2 linked regions of the Sporosarcina pasteurii genome follow. The protein of the gene in region 1 binds, or shares a complex with, the protein of each later gene. Links are inferred from orthologs where the notes say so. Each region holds a gene or a part of one and is shown in the gene's direction. Other genes may lie near its edges.

Evidence for each region.
Region 2: the proteins of hfq (region 1) and AB1H92_RS10150 are in contact, whole or in part, in a crystal structure (PDB 3VU3), measured with the Escherichia coli proteins. The link is inferred for Sporosarcina pasteurii from one-to-one orthologs.

Annotation. Positions count from the first base shown.
Region 1 is NZ_CP160452.1:2,001,932-2,011,855, reverse strand. Bases 241-3,226 are described here. They hold hfq (RNA chaperone Hfq), read left to right. Parts: upstream 241-1,614; coding sequence 1,615-1,839; downstream 1,840-3,226. Other genes in these bases: AB1H92_RS09460 (methionine gamma-lyase family protein), read left to right, coding at 2,689-3,226; AB1H92_RS09465 (trimeric intracellular cation channel family protein), read right to left, coding at 1,881-2,486; miaA (tRNA (adenosine(37)-N6)-dimethylallyltransferase MiaA), read left to right, coding at 625-1,572; AB1H92_RS09480 (alpha/beta fold hydrolase), read left to right, coding at 241-628. Also shown: more of AB1H92_RS09480, read left to right, coding at 1-240; more of AB1H92_RS09460, read left to right, coding at 3,227-3,954; transcriptional repressor LexA, read right to left, coding at 4,328-4,948; AB1H92_RS09450 (LysM peptidoglycan-binding domain-containing protein), read left to right, coding at 5,161-5,478; AB1H92_RS09445 (recombinase family protein), read left to right, coding at 5,475-6,131; AB1H92_RS09440 (DUF896 domain-containing protein), read left to right, coding at 6,277-6,510; tkt (transketolase), read left to right, coding at 6,613-8,619; sporulation inhibitor of replication protein SirA, read left to right, coding at 8,828-9,277; AB1H92_RS09425 (YneF family protein), read left to right, coding at 9,362-9,607; AB1H92_RS09420 (alpha/beta hydrolase), read right to left, coding at 9,728-9,924. UniProt on the Escherichia coli protein: RNA chaperone that binds small regulatory RNA (sRNAs) and mRNAs to facilitate mRNA translational regulation in response to envelope stress, environmental stress and changes in metabolite concentrations.
Region 2 is NZ_CP160452.1:2,149,734-2,159,645, reverse strand. Bases 5,902-8,875 are described here. They hold AB1H92_RS10150 (catalase), read left to right. Parts: upstream 5,902-6,351; coding sequence 6,352-8,400; downstream 8,401-8,875. Other genes in these bases: AB1H92_RS10145 (NFACT family protein), read right to left, coding at 8,551-8,875; pyrE (orotate phosphoribosyltransferase), read left to right, coding at 5,902-6,162. Outside these bases: carB (carbamoyl-phosphate synthase large subunit), read left to right, coding at 1-3,143; AB1H92_RS10170 (dihydroorotate dehydrogenase electron transfer subunit), read left to right, coding at 3,140-3,916; AB1H92_RS10165 (dihydroorotate dehydrogenase), read left to right, coding at 3,913-4,827; pyrF (orotidine-5'-phosphate decarboxylase), read left to right, coding at 4,824-5,543; more of pyrE, read left to right, coding at 5,533-5,901; more of AB1H92_RS10145, read right to left, coding at 8,876-9,912.

The DNA of each region.
Region 1 (9,924 bases):
TATGAAAGATGAGTACCCGACAAGAAAGTTTATACTGTTAGGACATAGTATGGGGTCTTTTATTGCTAGACGTTTTATTCAATTATATGGCTATCTTGTCGATTTAGTTGTCCTTTCGGCTACTGGCGATGATGGTGGAGTCGCTCGTTATGCCGGCCAAGCAATTGGTCATATTATGGGTAGAAAAGCCGGTTATGCACAGCAGAATAAATTACTAGACGCGCTCGTGTTTGGCAGTTTCAACCGTGGGATTAAAAAACCGTCAACTAAATTTGATTGGATATCAAAAAATAATACGCTTGTATTTACTTATATAAATGATGAGTTTTGTGGATTCATTCCGACGACGCAATTTTTCCTTGATTTATTTTCAGGACTAGGCCTTATCCATAATACAAAGGAAATTGCACGCACACCGAAAAGGCTACCTATTTTATTATTTGGTGGGACAGAAGATCCAGTGGGCAATAACGGAAAAGCATTATGGAAAGTTGCAAAGCAATATGAGAAAGCGAAAATTGAAGATGTCACTGTATTATTATTCGAGGGCGGAAGACATGAACTCCTTGGGGACTCAACTCGGAAAGAAGTCATTCAGGCTGTGTTGGAGTGGATAGAAAAAAGATGAAAAATAAATTAGATGTACTGGCAATTGTAGGACCAACTGCCTCAGGTAAAACTGCGCTGAGTGTTGAATTAGCTAAATTGCTTGACGGGGAAATTATTAATGGCGATTCAACACAAGTGTATAAAGGGTTTGATATTGGTACCGCAAAAATTACGAAAGACGAAATGGACGGCGTGCCGCATCACTTGTTTGATACGAAAGAACCGACAGAAAGTTTTTCGGTAGCAGAATACCAAGCAGAAGTAAGAGGTTGGATTAAAGATATTCAAGCCCGGGGAAAATTGCCAATTATTGTTGGAGGAACAGGATTATATATTCAATCTGTCCTCTATGATTTTCGATTTACAGAAGAAGCATCCGATCCTGAAGTTCGAAGTCGATTAGAAAACGAGTTAGAAGAACTAGGGCCAGACTATTTATATGAAAAATTGGTCAGAATAGATCCGGTAGGTGCAGAGAAAATTCATCCGAATAATCATCGACGCATCATTCGAGCGCTTGAAATTATCGAAGTCACTGGAAGAACGAAAAATGAACATGAACAAAATGCTGGCAATCAAGCGCTCTTTAATCATTTAATCGTTGGCTTAGACATGAATCGTGAAGTTCTTTACGACCGAATTAATATGCGTTCAGAAATGATGATGGAACAAGGTTTTCTAGATGAAGTGGACAACCTTTTACAAAAAGGCATTCAAGATACCCAATCAATGCGGGCGATCGGGTATCGTGAACTTCAAGGGTATTTGGAAGGAAAAATGTCATATGAAGATGCAGTAGAAGCCATTAAAAAAAGTACGCGTAACTATGCAAAACGTCAAATGACTTACTTTAGAAATAAACTTGATATTATTTGGTTTGATGCTGAACGAGGGACAGAGGAAATTTTGAAAGAAATTTCAATTATTTTGAAGGATTTTCAAATTTTGCAGCGAAATAGATAGAGGAGAACTCAAGTAGTACATTGGAATGGGAGGAATATATCAATGACACAAGGGAATATGCAAGATGTCTTTTTAAACACATTACGCAAAAACAATGTTTTTGTGACCGTATTTTTGATGAATGGTTTTCAGTTAAAAGGATTGATAAAATCTTATGATAATTACACGATCCTGCTAGAAACGGAAGGCAAACAGCAACTCATTTATAAGCATGCTATTTCGACTTATGTACCGACAAAAACAATTACGATGGACTTAGAAGAATAACTAAAAGTGGAACTAGGCTTAAAAAACCAAGTTCCGCTTTTTTATTTATTAACAATTGATTTGACAGGAAGTGTCCAGTGATAAATTAAAGACAAAATTCGAAGAGAAGTGATCACTACGAGTAAAAGATATAAGGCAATATCATTGTTAAATAAGCCGAGACCGACGAATAATCCCCCAACAGCCGCCCAGACAGCATAAATTTCTCTTTTAAAGACTAATGGCCGTCTGCCTGCAAGTAAATCTCGAATGATGCCCCCACCCGAACCAGTTAAAATGGCGGCAACAATGACCGCGCTAATTGGAAGTTCCAATTCTACAGCGAACATAGCACCTTGTATAGCAAATGCTGAAAGGCCAACTGCATCAAAATAGGTGCCCCATCGTTCCCAATGGGTGATTAAATGATTTGGAAATAAAAAGATAATTGTAATGGAAATTATGGCAACTTGAAATAAAAATCCTTGACTCCATAAGGCTGTAGGTGGGAGGCCTATCAGCAGATTTCTAAGGGCCCCTCCACCAAATGCGGTGACCGTCCCTAATATATAAACACCTAACAAATCATATTCTTCTTCCATCGCAATAATCGCACCAGAAATTGCAAATGCAACTGTACCGATAAAACTGAAGACATCCCAAGCCAACACATATCCCCCATTTCGAACGGATTTCCATTGTTGTTTGATTAATCATAACATACGCTAATTGACTATAAAGAATATCGTATTTAGAAAATCGAAAGAATTACGCGATTGAAAAGTGAATGAAAAGCAGGAAACGTTGACCTACTGCTACAAACTGATAAAATGATTAGATGAATATACAACAGAGAGAGGCAAAATCATTATGGATCTAAATGAAGAATTAAATTTAACTAATAAAGTAGAGGGAATTGAAGAAAAACTCACGCCTTATTTCAAACAGATTGAACGAATTTCATATGCAAATCAAAAAAAGGTCCTGGCAGCATTTCGCAATAACCGTGTTAGTGATTTCCATTTAACTGGATCAACAGGGTATGGCTATGATGATGAAGGACGTGACGTATTAGAGCGAGTGTATGCGGAAACTTTTGGTGCAGAAAGCTGTCTCGTACGTAACCAAATCATCTCTGGAACGCATGCCATTTCCATCAGTTTATTTGGCGTATTACGCCCAGGTGATGAGTTATTATATATTACTGGAAAACCTTACGATACGCTTGACTCTATTGTGAGTGGTAATGGCAAAGATACTGGGTCACTTGCTGACTACGGCATTACATACAAACATATCGACTTATTAGAAGATGGTTCTGTGGATTTTGAAGAAGTTGAAAAAAACATTCACGACAAAACGAAAGTAATTGGGATTCAACGTTCTAAAGGTTATTCGGATCGGCCATCTTTTATGGTCCGCGAAATTAAGGAAATGGTCGAGAAAGTAAAAGCGATAGCGCCTGACGTGATTGTATTCGTCGACAATTGCTACGGAGAATTTGTTGAAGAACTAGAACCTACTGAAGTTGGCGTTGATTTAATGGCGGGCTCTTTAATTAAAAATCCGGGCGGCGGACTTGTAAGAACAGGCGGATATATTGCAGGGAAAGAAGCGCTTGTTGAGTTATGTGCGAATCGAATGACTTCTCCTGGATTAGGAGCAGAGGCGGGTGCTTCATTAGATACATTGCTTGAAATGTACCAAGGCTTTTTCCTAGCACCACATATCGTCAGTCAAGCAGTCAAAGGTGCAATTTTCACGGCTGCGCTATTAGATAGCTATGGACTTGTGACAACACCACATTATACGACCGAACGAACAGATTTGATTCAATCGGTGTCCTTTGCGAATGCTGAACAAATGATTGCTTTTTGCCAGACGATTCAAGAAAACTCCCCAATCAATGCTCATTTTGCACCGGTTCCATCGGAAATGCCGGGCTACACAGATGATGTCATTATGGCAGCAGGAACATTCATCCAAGGTTCAAGCATTGAACTAACAGCAGACGGCCCAATTAGACCGCCATACACTGCATACGTACAAGGTGGCCTAACATACGAACACGTAAAAGCAGCCGTTCTTTCCTCAACAGAAAAACTAATCAAAGAAGGATTGATCATGAAAAGCTGAAGGTGCCGGTTAGCCCTGACAAGCGCTGGAGACCCGCCAGCCAAAGTCGCTTTTTGACTTTGACTGGCGGGTTGAAGCGACTCGAAGGGCTGGCACCTGAAGCTGGATCACAAGAAAAGCTGAAGGCGTCGATTAGATGCGACAGGCATAAGCTAAACTGACGACGTGGCGATCTTTGCCACATAGTCAGTTTACTTATGACCCGAGCATCTGACGCCTGAAGCTGGATCACAAGAAAAGCTGAAACCGCCGGGTAGATGCGACACGAGATCATGAAAAAGTTAGCGATTAAAAAAAGAGTTTAGGGTGAATATCCTAAACTCTTTTTTGTGGTGCTATTTAATTGAGACGGCACATACACTATTTTAGGTGATTAATGAATCGTTCTGTAAACGCCGACTACTTTACCTAAAATGGACACGTTGTCGACGATAATTGGGTCCATCGAAGCGTTTTCTGGTTGAAGTCTGAAGTAATTTTTCTCTTTGAAAAATCTTTTAACAGTTGCTTCTTCTTCTTCGGTCATGGCAACAACGATTTCACCGTTATCCGCCGTACTCTTTTGTTTTACAACAACGTAATCGCCATTTAAAATACCCGCTTCAATCATACTATCGCCAACAATTTCTAACATGAACAGATTATCTTCGTTTGTTCCGAATGACTCAGGTAAAGGAAAGTATTCTTCAATATTTTCAATTGCTGTAATCGGTTGTCCAGCTGTAACTTTTCCGATAAGTGGAACATGCAAAACGCCCGGCTTAATCGCTTCTAGACCTTCAGGATCTAAAACTTCAATTGCACGTGGTTTTGTTGGATCACGTCTAATATAGCCTTTGCTTTCTAAGCGTGCTAAATGCCCGTGAACAGTTGAGCTAGAAGCTAATCCAACTGCAGCGCCAATTTCTCTTACAGAAGGTGGATACCCTTTTTGATTTACTTCGGATTTAATGAAATCCATGATGGCTTCTTGTCTTTTTGAAATCTTTGTCATCTCATTCACCTCTTTAAATTATTTCATCTATTCAGAGCATTAATCTACTCGAACATGAATTCTATCGTTGAATTTAGTATAACAGCGTTCGTATAAAAAAACAAACGCTAGTTCGAACGAAAGTATTGACAAATGAAAAAAACTATCCTAATATGAGAACAGGTATTCCGAACAAGTATTCTGAGTAAGTATTCTTAGTAGGGGGAGTTACATTGAATTTCATAAAGAAATATAATTATATACTATTTGTTATGGTGCTATTTATAATATTTACGATGGCGGGTATCAAGAAGTTAGAACAAGATGTAACTTATGAATATTTAACAGTTGCAGAGGGTGATACGTTATGGGGGTATTCTGAAAAGTATGCGGAAAATATCCCTACAGATAAATGGATAAATGAAATTGTGAAGATAAACAATCTGTCATCCACAACGATAAAGGTAGGGGAAAAAATACGTGTTCCTGCGACGCCACAAGAATTTAAATTGAATGATATTGCAACAAACACATTGGAGGACGGAAAGTGAAGAGTAAAAGCTGTGTAATCTATTGTCGAGTGAGTACTGAAAAAGAAACACAAGAACAATCACTAGACAGACAACAGGAAGAATTACAAAATATGGCAGAGCAATTTAATTTTGATGTACAAGCATCGTTTTCAGATCAGCATAGTGGTTTTGATATTGAACGTGAAGGTTTGTTAGATTTACTAGATTATGTACAAAAAAATGAGGTTGATGCAGTCCTTATTCAAGATGAAACGCGTATAGGACGTGGAAATGCTAGAATGGCGGTGTACCATTTATTAGCTAAAACGAATACTGACATTTTTACGTATCATAATAGTGGTCCCATTTCATTAAATGAGATGGATACAATGCTGTTAGAAATCCTTGCGCTTGTTGAAGAATATCAAAGGAAAATACATAATGCCAAAATAAAACGCGGGATGCGCCGCGCAGTAAGAGAAGGGTATCGTCCCGAGAAGAACCTCAAAAATAGAGGGAATCTCGAGGGCCGTGAACGGATTGAGGTTCCAGTGAGTGAAATTGTTTCACTACGCAATAAAGGTCTTACATTTGAAGAAATTACGAGTGTATTGAACGGATTAGGGCATGATTTAAGTAAAGCAACTGTTCATAGACGTTATAGAGAATATATAGAGGAGCAGGAAGGCTGAAACATTGCACTTCTTGCTTTTTTTGTATATCTTTTAACTATGTTATTCATTTTATTTTCCTGAATGAATAAACTGCTGAAATGTGAGATAATTAAGTGAGATTTATGAAATTAACTCGTTATGTTAAATTTATGGAGGAACGTATATGTTATCAAAAGAAAAAATAAACCGTATTAATGAACTATCGAAGAAATCCAAAACGTCGGGGCTTTCGATGGAAGAAGCGAAAGAGCAGAGCAAACTGCGACAAGAATATCTTGCATCTTTCCGTTCTAACATGCGGGAAACGATTGAAAATGTTCAAGTCATCGATCCCGAAGGTAATGATGTAACACCGGAGAAAGTGAAGCAAGCAAAAAATCGACAATCCAAACAGTAATAAAATCTATGATTTACTTCATTAAAATTGTTTTTACACAGAAATTTGTCTAAACTGTAAGAGTAAGTAAATGATTGAAAAGCGAAAGGAAGTACATTCATTATGACTCAACAAATTGATCAACTTGCAATTAATACAATCCGAACACTCTCAATTGATGCAATAGAAAAGGCGAAATCCGGTCATCCAGGACTGCCGATGGGGGCTGCGCCAATGGCCTATACACTTTGGGCAAAGCACATGCATCACAATCCTTCTAACCCACAGTGGTTTAACCGCGACCGTTTTATTTTATCAGCTGGACATGGCTCTATGTTGTTATACAGCCTACTTCACCTATCTGGCTACGATTTGCCTATGGAAGAAATTAAGAATTTCAGACAATGGGACTCCAAAACACCTGGTCACCCTGAATACAGATACACAGATGGCGTAGAAGCAACAACTGGACCGCTTGGCCAAGGGATTGGTATGGCTGTTGGTATGGCAATGGCAGAAAAACATTTAGCGGCCAAATATAACAAACCTGGTTTCGATGTCGTTGACCACTATACATATGCACTATGTGGAGATGGGGACTTAATGGAAGGTGTCGCTGCAGAGGCAATTTCACTTGCAGGACACCTACAACTAAATAAACTTATCGTTCTTTACGATAGTAATGACATTTCATTAGATGGCGACTTGGATATGTCATTCACTGAAAATATTCAAAAACGTTTTGAGTCATATGGTTGGAATTACATCCGTGTTGAAGATGGAAATAACGTTGGACTTATTTCAAATGCAATTGAAGAAGCGAAAGAGAATGTTGGCGGCCCGACAATGATTGAAATTAAAACAGTGATTGGTTACGGTTCTCCAAATAAATCCGGCAGTTCTGCTTCACACGGTGCGCCGCTCGGTGAAGATGAAATGAAGTTAACAAAAGACTATTACAAGTGGACATTTGAAGAAGATTTCCATGTTCCAGAAGAGGTTTATGAAAGTTTCCGAGAAGCGACAACTAAGTTAGGCCTAGAGAAAGAACAACAATGGAACGAGTTATTCGAAAGTTATCAAGCTGAACATGCTGAGCTTGCGACGGAATTGCAAGATGCGATCGCAGGTAAACTTCCAGAAAACTTTGATGACATTTTACCAAAGTATGAGGAAGGCACATCCCTCGCAACGCGTGCAGCTTCTGGAGATGCAATAAACGCAATTGCAGAAGTTGTCCCGGCATTATTTGGAGGAAGTGCAGACCTTGCAGGTTCAAATAATACAATGATTAAAGGTTCAGATGCATTCCTACCAGCAAACTACGCGGGACGTAATATTTGGTTCGGTGTTAGAGAGTTTGCAATGGGTACTGCATTAAACGGTATGGCACTGCATGGCGGTCTACACGTATACGGCGGGACGTTCTTCGTATTCAGTGACTACGTACGTCCAGCAGTTCGACTTTCAGCATTAATGGAAGTTCCTGTAACTTACGTATTTACGCATGACAGCGTAGCAGTAGGGGAAGACGGTCCAACTCATGAGCCTGTCGAGCACTTAGCAGCACTTCGCGCAATGCCAGGATTATCTGTTATCCGTCCAGCTGATGCGAATGAAACAGCTGCTGCATGGAAAATGGCAGTAAGTTCGGAAAGAACGCCAACTGCACTTGTGTTATCACGTCAAAACCTTGATGTTTTACCAAAATCAGCTGAGCTTGCAATGGAAGGCGTTTCTAAGGGTGCTTACGTTGTATCTCCTGCATCAAAAGATCAAGCGGATGCGATTTTATTAGCAACTGGTTCAGAAGTAAACTTAGCAGTTTCAGCACAAAAAGCGCTTAAGGAAGAAGGTATTGATGCATCAGTCGTATCTATGCCGTCTTGGGATCTGTTTGAGAAACAAGATCAAGCATATAAAGACAGCGTCCTACCGAAAAACGTTAAAAAGCGTCTAGGTATCGAAATGGGTGCGTCACTAGGCTGGCATAAATATACAGGTGACGAAGGTGATGTTCTTGCAATCGATACATTCGGAGCAAGCGCACCAGGAAATATTGTCATTGAAAAATATGGCTTCACAGTAGAAAATGTTGTCTCTAAAGTAAAGGCTTTACTAGAAGCGTAAAATAAAAGGTTTCAATGTCGTTCAGGCGGCATTGAAACTTTTTTTGTATGAAATGAATTAGATTATACCTTTTTCAGTACCTGAATTCAGATAAGACTGATTATTGTAATTACCGACAAAATTCGACGATAATAGTGAAGGAATCCATCACAGTGTGACAGCCTTTTTAAAGAAGAGTATGTATCATCTGTAGTAGGGGGTGGGGGATATGCGATCATACGGTATTTATAAAATTAAGGAAATGTATGAACAATTTATTCTTGGACGTGAGCAACTCTTATATGACTTATTGAAAGAAAATGTAAATCGTAGTGATGATTTACAGGAAGTCCGTTATCTATGTGATATTGTAGATCAGGAATCAGTTGATCATGCGATTGTTGCAAGGCTCGGTGAGATATACACGACAGTAAGACTAGAAAATGGACAATATAAATTAACACATCCAGTGAAAGGAACGATTCTAATCACATTTTCTCCCTACTCATTAACGGTGAAATGTGATGGTTCTAGGATGCTAGATCTTGATTTATTCGTCGCGTTATCTGAAGCGGATAGACGTTTTTTCGCAATCATGAATGGTCAAGGTGAGTGGGGATGGTTGAAACCTGTTAAGCATACACAAGAAAAATATAAAAGTGCAGTAGTTTTTCGATGAAATGGTAGTATATCCGCGCGTAGTGTTGTATAATCCTTCATGGAACCGTATTTTTGAACAACAGAAGTGAAGGAGGTATAGCGAATGGCAACGATTTGGTGGATAATAATCATCATCGTCGCGCTATTAGCTGGTGTGGCCCTTGGATTTTTCATTGCACGTCAATATATGATGAAATACTTGGAAGAGAACCCGCCGATTAATGAGGATATGCTACGAATGATGATGATGCAAATGGGGCAAAAACCTTCACAAAAGCGCATCAATCAGATGATGAATCAGATGAATAAAATGAGCGATAAGAAGGACAAAAAGTCAAAAAAGAAATAAGCAATAAATGGACCCGTTGAGAAAATCAACGGGTTGTTTATTTTTCTAGTATAATTTGTTCAAGCATCTTTGTCTGCGGGCATTCCAGTGCTTCCCATGGCATGATGCTCTTGAATTTCATTAGAGCACAAACTTTTGAAGGAATTCTTGTACCGTTTTTTCATATTCTTCAGGGTTGTCATTAAACGATTTTGCATGTGCACCTTTATCAAAAAGCTTTAACATTTTAGAACCGATTTTCTTTTCGTACAATTCCTCTGTCATGTAGGGAAGAATAAAATCATCTTCTAGACTATGGATAAAAAGCATAGGTTTTT
Region 2 (9,912 bases), 140 kb from region 1 along the record:
AAGCTGCAGAGTTTGATTATGCAGGTACACAAGCTTGTTTATCGTTAAAAGAAGAAGGTTATCGTGTCATTTTAATTAACTCAAACCCAGCTACCATTATGACGGATACAGAAATTGCGGACAAAGTGTATATAGAACCCATTACACTCGAATTTGTCAGTAGGATTATTCGAAAAGAACGTCCAGATGCACTGCTAGCGACACTGGGTGGTCAAACTGGGTTGAATATGGCGATTGAACTTCATGATTCAGGTATTTTAGACGAATTAAACATTGAGATTCTTGGTACAAAATTAGATGCAATCCATCAAGCGGAAGACCGAGATTTATTTAGAACATTAATGAATGAACTTGGTGAGCCGGTTCCTGAAAGTGATATTATCCATACAATTGATGAGGCGTACGCATTCGTAGAAAGAATCGGCTATCCGGTCATCGTTCGTCCTGCTTTTACATTAGGGGGAACGGGCGGTGGAATTTGTCATAACGATGAAGAACTTGAAGAAATCGTCGCAAATGGGTTGAAGTCAAGTCCAGTGACACAGTGTTTATTGGAAAAATCTATCGCAGGTTTTAAAGAGATTGAATATGAAGTCATGCGAGATAGTCAGGACAATGCCATCGTCGTTTGTAATATGGAAAACGTTGATGCAGTCGGCATTCATACAGGAGATTCCATTGTTACTGCACCGAGTCAAACAATGACAGATCGCGAGTATCAAATGCTACGAAATGTTTCCTTGAAAATTATTCGCGCACTTGGAATCGAGGGCGGTTGTAACGTTCAGTTAGCACTCGACCCTCATAGTTTTGATTACTATATTATTGAGGTCAACCCACGAGTGAGTCGTTCTTCGGCACTTGCGTCGAAAGCGACAGGCTACCCAATCGCGAAACTAGCAGCAAAGATTGCAGTCGGGCTTACATTAGATGAAATGAAAAACCCCGTAACAGGCACGACTTATGCTTGCTTCGAGCCGACACTTGATTATGTCGTGACAAAAATTCCGCGATGGCCATTTGATAAATTTGAATCTGCTAAGCGAAATCTTGGCACACAAATGAAGGCGACTGGAGAAGTAATGGCCATTGGTCGGACTTTTGAAGAATCCATTTTAAAAGCTGTTCGTTCATTAGAGATGGGATTCTTTGATTTATCTTTAAAAGATGGTCATACGATGGATATCGATTGGATTGAAAAAAGAATTCGACGTGCGGGGGATGAACGATTATTCTTTATTGGTGAAGCGCTTCGTCGAGGTGTTTCAATTGAAACGCTCCATGAATGGAGTATGATCAATGAATTCTACCTGCGTAAATTTGAAAAGATTATTAACTTTGAAGAGAAAGTAAAAGGCAATCCATTTAAAGAAGAAGTATTATATGAAGCAAAAAGAATGGGTTTTGCAGATGTTTCGATTGCAAAACTTTGGAATGTTACCGAGAAAGAGATTTATCAATTCCGTAAAGAGCAAGGAATCGTACCAGTTTATAAAAAGGTAGATACTTGTGCAGGCGAATATGAATCTGATACCCCTTATTTTTACGGGACGTATGAAGAGGAAAATGAATCTGTTCAAACGGATAAGAAAAGCGTTGTCGTGTTAGGTTCAGGTCCAATCCGAATTGGTCAAGGGGTTGAATTCGATTATGCGACAGTTCACTCTGTTTGGGCGATACAAGAAGCAGGGTATGAAGCAATTATTGTCAATAATAACCCTGAGACAGTTTCAACGGATTTCTCTATTTCAGATAAACTCTATTTCGAGCCGCTCACATTAGAAGATGTGATGAACATCATTGACCTTGAACAACCTGAAGGCGTCATTGTCCAATTTGGAGGACAAACGGCAATTAATTTAGCGGAAGGTTTAGAGGCTCGGGGTGTTAAAATATTAGGAACGTCGCTTGAGGATATTGACCGTGCAGAAAATCGTAATAAATTTGAGCGTGCTTTAAGAGACATTCAAATACCGCAACCGTTAGGAAAAACGGCAGTTTCGGTACCAGAGGCGGTCGCGATTGCAACAGAAATTGGGTATCCAGTATTGGTACGTCCTTCCTACGTACTTGGTGGGCGTGCCATGGAAATTGTTTATAAAGAAGAAGAGCTAATCTATTATATGGAGCATGCGGTGGAAGCGAGTCCTGAGCATCCGGTGTTAATTGACCGTTATTTAACAGGTACTGAAATAGAAGTAGATGCGATTAGTGACGGTGAAAATGTCTTAATTCCAGGCATTATGGAGCATATCGAACGTGCAGGGGTACACTCGGGTGATTCGATTGCTGTCTATCCGCCTCAAAATTTATCACAAAAACATGTTCAAACAATCACCGATTATACAACAAGATTGGCGCAAGGATTAAAGATTATCGGTCTACTCAATATTCAATATGTCATTTCGAATGATGAAGTGTATGTCATTGAAGTCAACCCACGTTCGAGTCGTACAGTACCTTTCTTAAGTAAAATTACGAATATACCAATGGCTAATGTTGCGACGAAAGCAGTCCTTGGTCAAACGTTACCAAGTCAAGGGTATTCGAATGGTTTAGCGAAAGTTCCGGAAGGCGTTTATGTAAAAGTTCCAGTATTTTCATTCGAAAAATTGGGGCGCGTAGACATTACGTTAGGACCGGAAATGAAATCGACAGGGGAAGTAATGGGGAAAGATACGACCCTAGAAAAAGCACTATATAAAGGACTAGTTGCTGCAGGCATGAAAATTAAAGAATACGGTTCTGTTCTCATGACCGTGTCAGATAAAGATAAAGAAGAAATTGTTGGCATGGCAAAGCGCTTTACCGAAATTGGTTACCGGATACTCGCGACTGAAGGCACAGCAAACGTACTGCAGGCAGCAGGGATCCGCGTAGATATGGTAGATAAAATTGGTTCTGAAGGACCGACGTTACTCGATGTGATTCAAAAAGGTGAAGCGCAACTTGTGATTAATACGTTAACAAAAGGCAAGCAACCAGAAAGAGATGGCTTCCGTATTCGCCGTCAAACAGTTGAAAATGGCATTCCTTGCTTTACATCATTAGATACGGCAAATGCAATGCTCCGAGTGATCGAATCTATGACATTCCAGGCGGAACCGATGGCTAGCCAGCAGACGCAGGAGGTCCTTGTATGATTATCCAAGAATCGATGCTTGTTCAATCCCAGAGAGAAATCGCACACAATATTTTCGAGATGAAGCTTCAAGGAAAGCTAGTCCAAGAAATCCAGGCACCTGGCCAATTTATTCACATTCGTGTCAGTGAGGCATTTGATATGTTGTTAAGACGACCAATTTCGATTGCGTCCATTGATCAAGAGAGTGATGAGATAACGATTATTTACCGGGCGGAAGGCGATGGAACGAGAAGTTTATCGAAAAGAAATGAAGGCGATAGAGTTGACGTTCTTGGACCACTTGGAAACGGTTTTCCAATTGCGGAAACCAAAGCGGGAGAAGTCGCGTATTTAATCGGTGGGGGGATTGGGGTCCCTCCGCTCTATGAGTTATCGAAACAGTTAACGGCAAAAGGGGTAACTTGTGTCCATATCCTAGGCTTTCAATCGGAAAATGTTGTTTTTTATGAAGAGGAATTCAAGGCGCTTGGTGAAACGTATATTGTAACTGTAGATGGTACGATTGGAACAGAAGGCTTTGTCACAACAGTTATGGAAAATTTAAGTGAGCAATTTGCAACGTATTATAGTTGTGGCCCACAGCCAATGTTAAAAGCTGTGCAAGAAATGTATGCGAATAAGAAAGGTTATCTTTCATTCGAAGAACGAATGGGTTGTGGAGTCGGTGCTTGTTTCGCTTGTGTTTGTAAAACGACTGAACGCGCTGAAGCGAATTATATTAAAGTATGTTCAGATGGACCAGTATTTCCAGCGGGGGTGATTGCGATATGAATCGATTGTCGGTTGAGTTACCAGGGTTACAATTAAAAAATCCAATTATGCCTGCTTCTGGCTGTTTCGGTTTTGGTCAAGAGTATGGAAAAATGTATGATTTATCATTACTCGGCGCAATCATGATAAAAGCGACAACGCTTGAGCCGCGACTTGGCAATCCGACGCCGCGGGTAGCTGAAACACCATCCGGCATGCTGAATGCCATCGGTTTACAAAATCCGGGACTAACTGGCGTCATGGAGAATGAACTACCGTGGTTGGAGCAGTTTGATGTACCAATCATTGCGAATGTCGCGGGAACGGAAACAGCGGATTATGTAGAAGTTGCGAAAGTCATTTCAACAGCACCAAATGTTCATGCACTCGAACTGAATATTTCCTGTCCAAACGTGAAAGAAGGAGGCATTACATTCGGAACGGATCCGTTGATTGCGGAAGAATTAACAGCAGCTGTAAAAGCTGTTTCAAAAGTTCCTGTTTATGTAAAGCTTTCACCGAATGTGACAGATGTAAAGGAAATTGCACTTGCGGTTGAAAGAGGCGGCGCGGATGGCATTACGATGATTAATACATTGCTTGGCATGCGGTTAGACGAGAAGACGGGAAAACCGATTATTGCGAACGTCACTGGAGGATTATCTGGCCCCGCAGTAAAGCCAGTTGCTTTAAAAATGATTTATGAAGTGAGTCAAATTGTCAATGTTCCAATTATTGGAATGGGCGGCATCATGAATGCACAAGATGTCATCGACTTTTTATCTGCTGGAGCCAGTGCTGTAGCGGTTGGAACAGCGAATTTCGTGAATCCTTTTGTCTGTCCTACGATTATTGAGGAACTGCCGGCGAAACTTGACGAATTAGGTGTCGAGCATATTTCTGAGCTTGTCGGAAGGAGTTACCGTTCATGAATCACTTACCAATCATTGCACTCGATTTTCATAGTGCTCAAGAAGCGTTCAGATTTTTAGAGCCTTTTGACGGGAATGTGAACGTGAAAGTAGGCATGCAACTTTATTATAAAGAAGGTCCTGCAATTGTTGAACAGTTAAAGTTGCGTGGATACAATGTTTTTCTTGATTTGAAACTGCATGATATTCCAAATACGGTAAAGCTTGCGATGGAAGTGCTTGCTGGCCATGGAGCTGATCTCGTCAATGTTCATGCAGCAGGCGGACGAGCGATGATGGAAGCAGCGCTTGAGGGGTTGGATATAGGAACGCCGGCTGGAATGACTAGACCATCAATTATAGCCGTCACTCAGCTTACTTCAACTGATGAACAGCAAATGCGAAGTGAACAATTAATAAATACTTCATTGAAGCAATCAGTCTTGCATTATGCAAAGTTGACGAAAAAAGCTGGATTAGATGGAGTTGTTTGTTCAGTTCATGAAGCGGCCGTAATTGCTGAAAGATGTGGGAATGAATTTTTAAAAGTAACGCCGGGTATTCGTCTTGCTGACAGCAAAACAGATGATCAAAAAAGAATCGCAACACCCAAAATAGCAAGAATTTCAGGTTCAACACATATTGTTGTGGGACGTGCAATTACGAATGCGATTGATCCGCGAGCAGCTTATGAAAACATTACTGCACAATGGGAAGGGTTGAATGATGATGAATAAGAAAGAAATTGCAAAAATTTTACTTCGAGTCGGTGCAGTTGAATTGAGTCCAAATGAACCTTTTACATGGGCATCTGGCATTCAATCTCCAATTTATTGTGATAATCGTTTAACGATGTCGGACCCTATAGGCCGAAAGCAAATTGCGGAAGGATTGGCGAGCTTAATACGCGAACATTATCCAGAAACAACAGTAATTGCAGGGACAGCAACGGCTGGTATTCCCCATGCAGCTTGGGTTGCAGATATCTTGCAATTGCCAATGGTTTACATACGTTCGTCTGCCAAAGGGCATGGTCGTAGTCGCCAAATTGAAGGGAAAACCTCAGCGGAAGATAAAGCAATCATCGTTGAAGATTTAATTTCCACAGGGGGAAGCAGTTTAAATGCTGCTGCGGCACTTCATGCAGAAGGTGTGCAAGTAACAGGGGTTGTATCAATATTTACATACGAATTGGAAAAAGCGGATGAAGCTTTCGGTGAGGAAAAACTTACCTATCAAAGCTTAACGAATTTCGGCGCTTTAATTGAAGCGTCTAAAGAGAACGGCATAATTGATGATGCAGCGATTGCTAGTCTGTTAGACTGGCATGGGAAATTAAGAGAAGGTTTGTTGTGATAATTGAATAATGAAAAGTCTCCTCTGGTTTGAACGACAAAATCGAAGGAGGCTTTTCTTTATATGCTAAGAAAAGCGATTGGTTAATTTCTCGGCAGTGTAAATTCAATCTTGTGTGGTTCGCTATATACAGCAGTTCCCGTTCTAATTTGTGAGGGTAAATCATAATAATGAGCGGGAGGTATTGATATGGCTGATGAGCGCAATGTTAATGAAAATAGTAAAGATGAGCAGTTAGAGCAGTTTCGGGTTGACGATAAAGGCAAAAAACTGACGACCAATCAAGGATTAAGGGTGTCGGAGGATGAGTTTTCCTTAAAAGCTGGTGTACGTGGGCCGACTTTAATGGAAGATTTTCATTTCAGAGAAAAAATGACGCACTTTGATCATGAACGGATACCAGAGCGGGTTGTTCATGCACGCGGTTTTGCTGCGCATGGCTATTTTCAAGTGTATGAAAACATGCAGCAGTTTACGAGGGCTAAATTTTTGCATAACCCGAGTAAGAAAACACCAGTTTTTGTTCGCTTTTCAACTGTAGTAGGTTCGCGTGGTTCTGCAGATACAGTGCGAGATGTACGTGGTTTTGCAACGAAATTCTATACGGAAGAAGGAAATTATGACCTAGTTGCCAATAATATGCCAATCTTTTTCATTCAAGACGCTATCAAATTCCCGGATTTTGTTCATTCAATTAAGCCTGAGCCAGACAATGAAATTCCTCAAGCATCATCTGCCCATGATACTTTGTGGGATTTTGTTGCGAACAACCAGGAAACAGCTCATATGATGATGTGGCTGATGTCGGATCGTGCTATACCAAGAAGCTTCAGGATGATGGATGGATTTGGCGTTCATACTTTTCGTTTTGTTAATGAAGCCGGAAAAGCACATTTTGTAAAATTCCATTGGAAACCTAAACTCGGCGTACACTCTCTTGTTTGGGATGAAGCGCAAAAAATAGCTGGGGAGGACCCCGACTTTCATCGCCGTGATTTATGGAACAATATCGAAAAAGGAAATTATCCAGAGTTCGAACTAGGGGTTCAAATTATTAAAGAAGAAGATGAATTTATGTTCGATTTTGATATATTAGATGCGACAAAGTTATGGCCCGAAGAAGATGTGCCTGTACAAATTATCGGGAAAATGGTGTTGAATCGAAACGTAGATAATGCGTTTGCTGAAATTGAGCAAGTCGCTTTCCATCCAGGTAATGTTGTACCGGGAATAGATTTTACAAATGATCCGCTATTGCAAGGGCGTTTATTTTCCTATATCGATACCCAGTTAATTCGTCTAGGTGGCCCTAACTTCCATGAGTTGCCAATAAACAGGCCAGTGGTGCCTATCCACAATAATCAACGTGATGGATATCATCGACAAACGATTAATATTGGGAAAGTAAGTTATCATAGAAACTCCCTTGCAGGGAATACACCAGCACCGGCAAGCCCAGCAGAAGGCGGTTTTGAGCACTACCAAGAAAAAGTAGAAGGTCGGGTCGTACAGGCAAGAAGTGATAGTTTTAAAGACCATTTTACTCAAGCAACCCTCTTTTGGAATAGTATGACACCGATTGAAAAACAGCATATTATCGATGCATTTAGATTTGAACTTGGCAAAGTGAAAAGTATGTCTGTGAGACAGCAAGTGGTTGATATGTTTGCGCATGTCAGTTTGGAATTAACAACAGCATTTGCTGAACATATCGGAATTGCACCCCCTCAAAGCGGAGGGTCCAATGTCACGAAGTCATCACCGGCACTTAGCCAAGAAAATACAATTAAGGTTCCTAACACGCGTACGGTTGCGGTGATTATTACAAACGGATATGATGACAATGAAGTAAATTACGTGCTCGGTGCATTGAAATCAGCAGGTATTCAACCGGAAATCATTAGTGAAAACCTTGGAGAAATCATGGGAGCGGGTGGAACAAGGCTTAAAGTTGACCATACATTACTAACAGTTGACTCAGTGCTATTCGATGCTGTTTATATGGTAAAGGGTAGTAGTGTAAGTCCGAAATTTAATAAAAAATCTGCTTATTTTATTGACCAGGCTTTCAATCATTATAAACCAATCGGTGCTACTGGTGAAGGGAAAGAGTGGATCATTGTTAATGGTTTTGAAGGTCAGCCAGGCGTTGTGATGTCCGATAATACGAGCGATTTTGCACAGGAATTTATTGACGCAATTGCAGCCATACGTTTTTGGGACCGTCAGATTGTTTAATTAAAGATATTTTAGTGTATACTCAAAAACTTGATGAAAAGTAGAAAAAATCCTCAATCATTTAAATTGAATGAGGATTTTTGTTGTTATTATTTTTCCGGGAGTGTAGGGCTCAACAGTTACGTTGGCTAGAAAATCTACGTGTAGAAGTTATCCGAACAGTTTTCTAACTAAGTCTTCTTCTGGTGTAACAAATAACGTTTTTTGTTCAAAGTAAATGACAAATCCTGGCTTTGCACCATTTGGTTTTTTAACTTGTTTAACTTCTGTATAGTCAACTGGTACTGATGAAGATTCGCGTGCTTTACTAAAGTAAGCGGCTAATATTGCGGCTTCGGTTAGTGTTGTTTCGTCTGGTGAATCGCTATGGATGACGACATGAGAACCTGGGATGTCTTTTGTATGCAGCCAAATATGGTTTCTAGCAGCCATTTTGAAAGTTAGATAATCATTTTGTTTATTATTTTTTCCGACTGAAATTTTAGTCCCTGTCGATGAATGATAGGTTTCTGGCATCGGTCGTTTGTTCTTCTTGCGAGTATTTTTTGAACGAGATTTCATATAGCCAAGTTCATACAATTCTTCACGTATTTCTGCGATATCGTCTGGTGAAGCTTGGAGTACTTGTTGTTTCACCATTTCAAAGTATTCGATATCATCCTTTGTAATTTCTAGTTGTTCCGCAATCATCACTAAAGCATTTTTGGCCTTTGTATATCTCGAGAAAAAGCGCTGTGCATTTTCAAATGCGGATTTTTGCGGATCAAGTGGGATTGTAATTTGCGTTCCTTGTTCATAATAGTTATCAACAGTCGCCTCGGTTGCCCCTTTTTGAATGGCGTGTCCATTTGCGGTGAGTAGTTCCCCATATAATTGGTACGTATCGAGTTTTCCTGCGGATTTCTGCTCTTTTTCAAGTTTCACCATTTTTGTTTTAAGCTTAGTGATTTCATTGTTTAACCAACGTTCAAGGTCAGCGGCTTGTGACCGGACACGTTCTCTTTTTGCACGTTCGAAATACACTTTATCAAGCAGTTCACTTACTGTATTAAATTCGGCTATCGTTTTATCGGCGTGTGACAAAGTTGTCGCTGAGAATACAGTCCGATTCGCTTTTTCTGCTATATTTGGATTGCAACTTATCGTATTAAAAGAAGCGAGAAATGATTTAAATACCGCATAAGGATTTTCATCGTTTGCCCCTTGTAATCGGTGAAAAAGTTCTTCTCCGTTAATCGGAGAAAATCCAGAAAAGGTCCGTACAAAGTCGCGACCAGTTTCAATAGATGGAAGTAAGCTTACAAATTGTTCTTCCGATGTTGCAAAAGGATTGTTTTTATCTTGGGGTGGCGCCGGAATATACGGTTGACCAGGTAAGACTGTTCGATAACTGTTTACCGATGGCGGTAAATGTTTCAAACTGTCGATAATCATCTCACGTGCTGGATCAACAAGGATGATATTACTATGTCTCCCCATAATTTCTATGTACAGTTTACGGTCGATATCGTC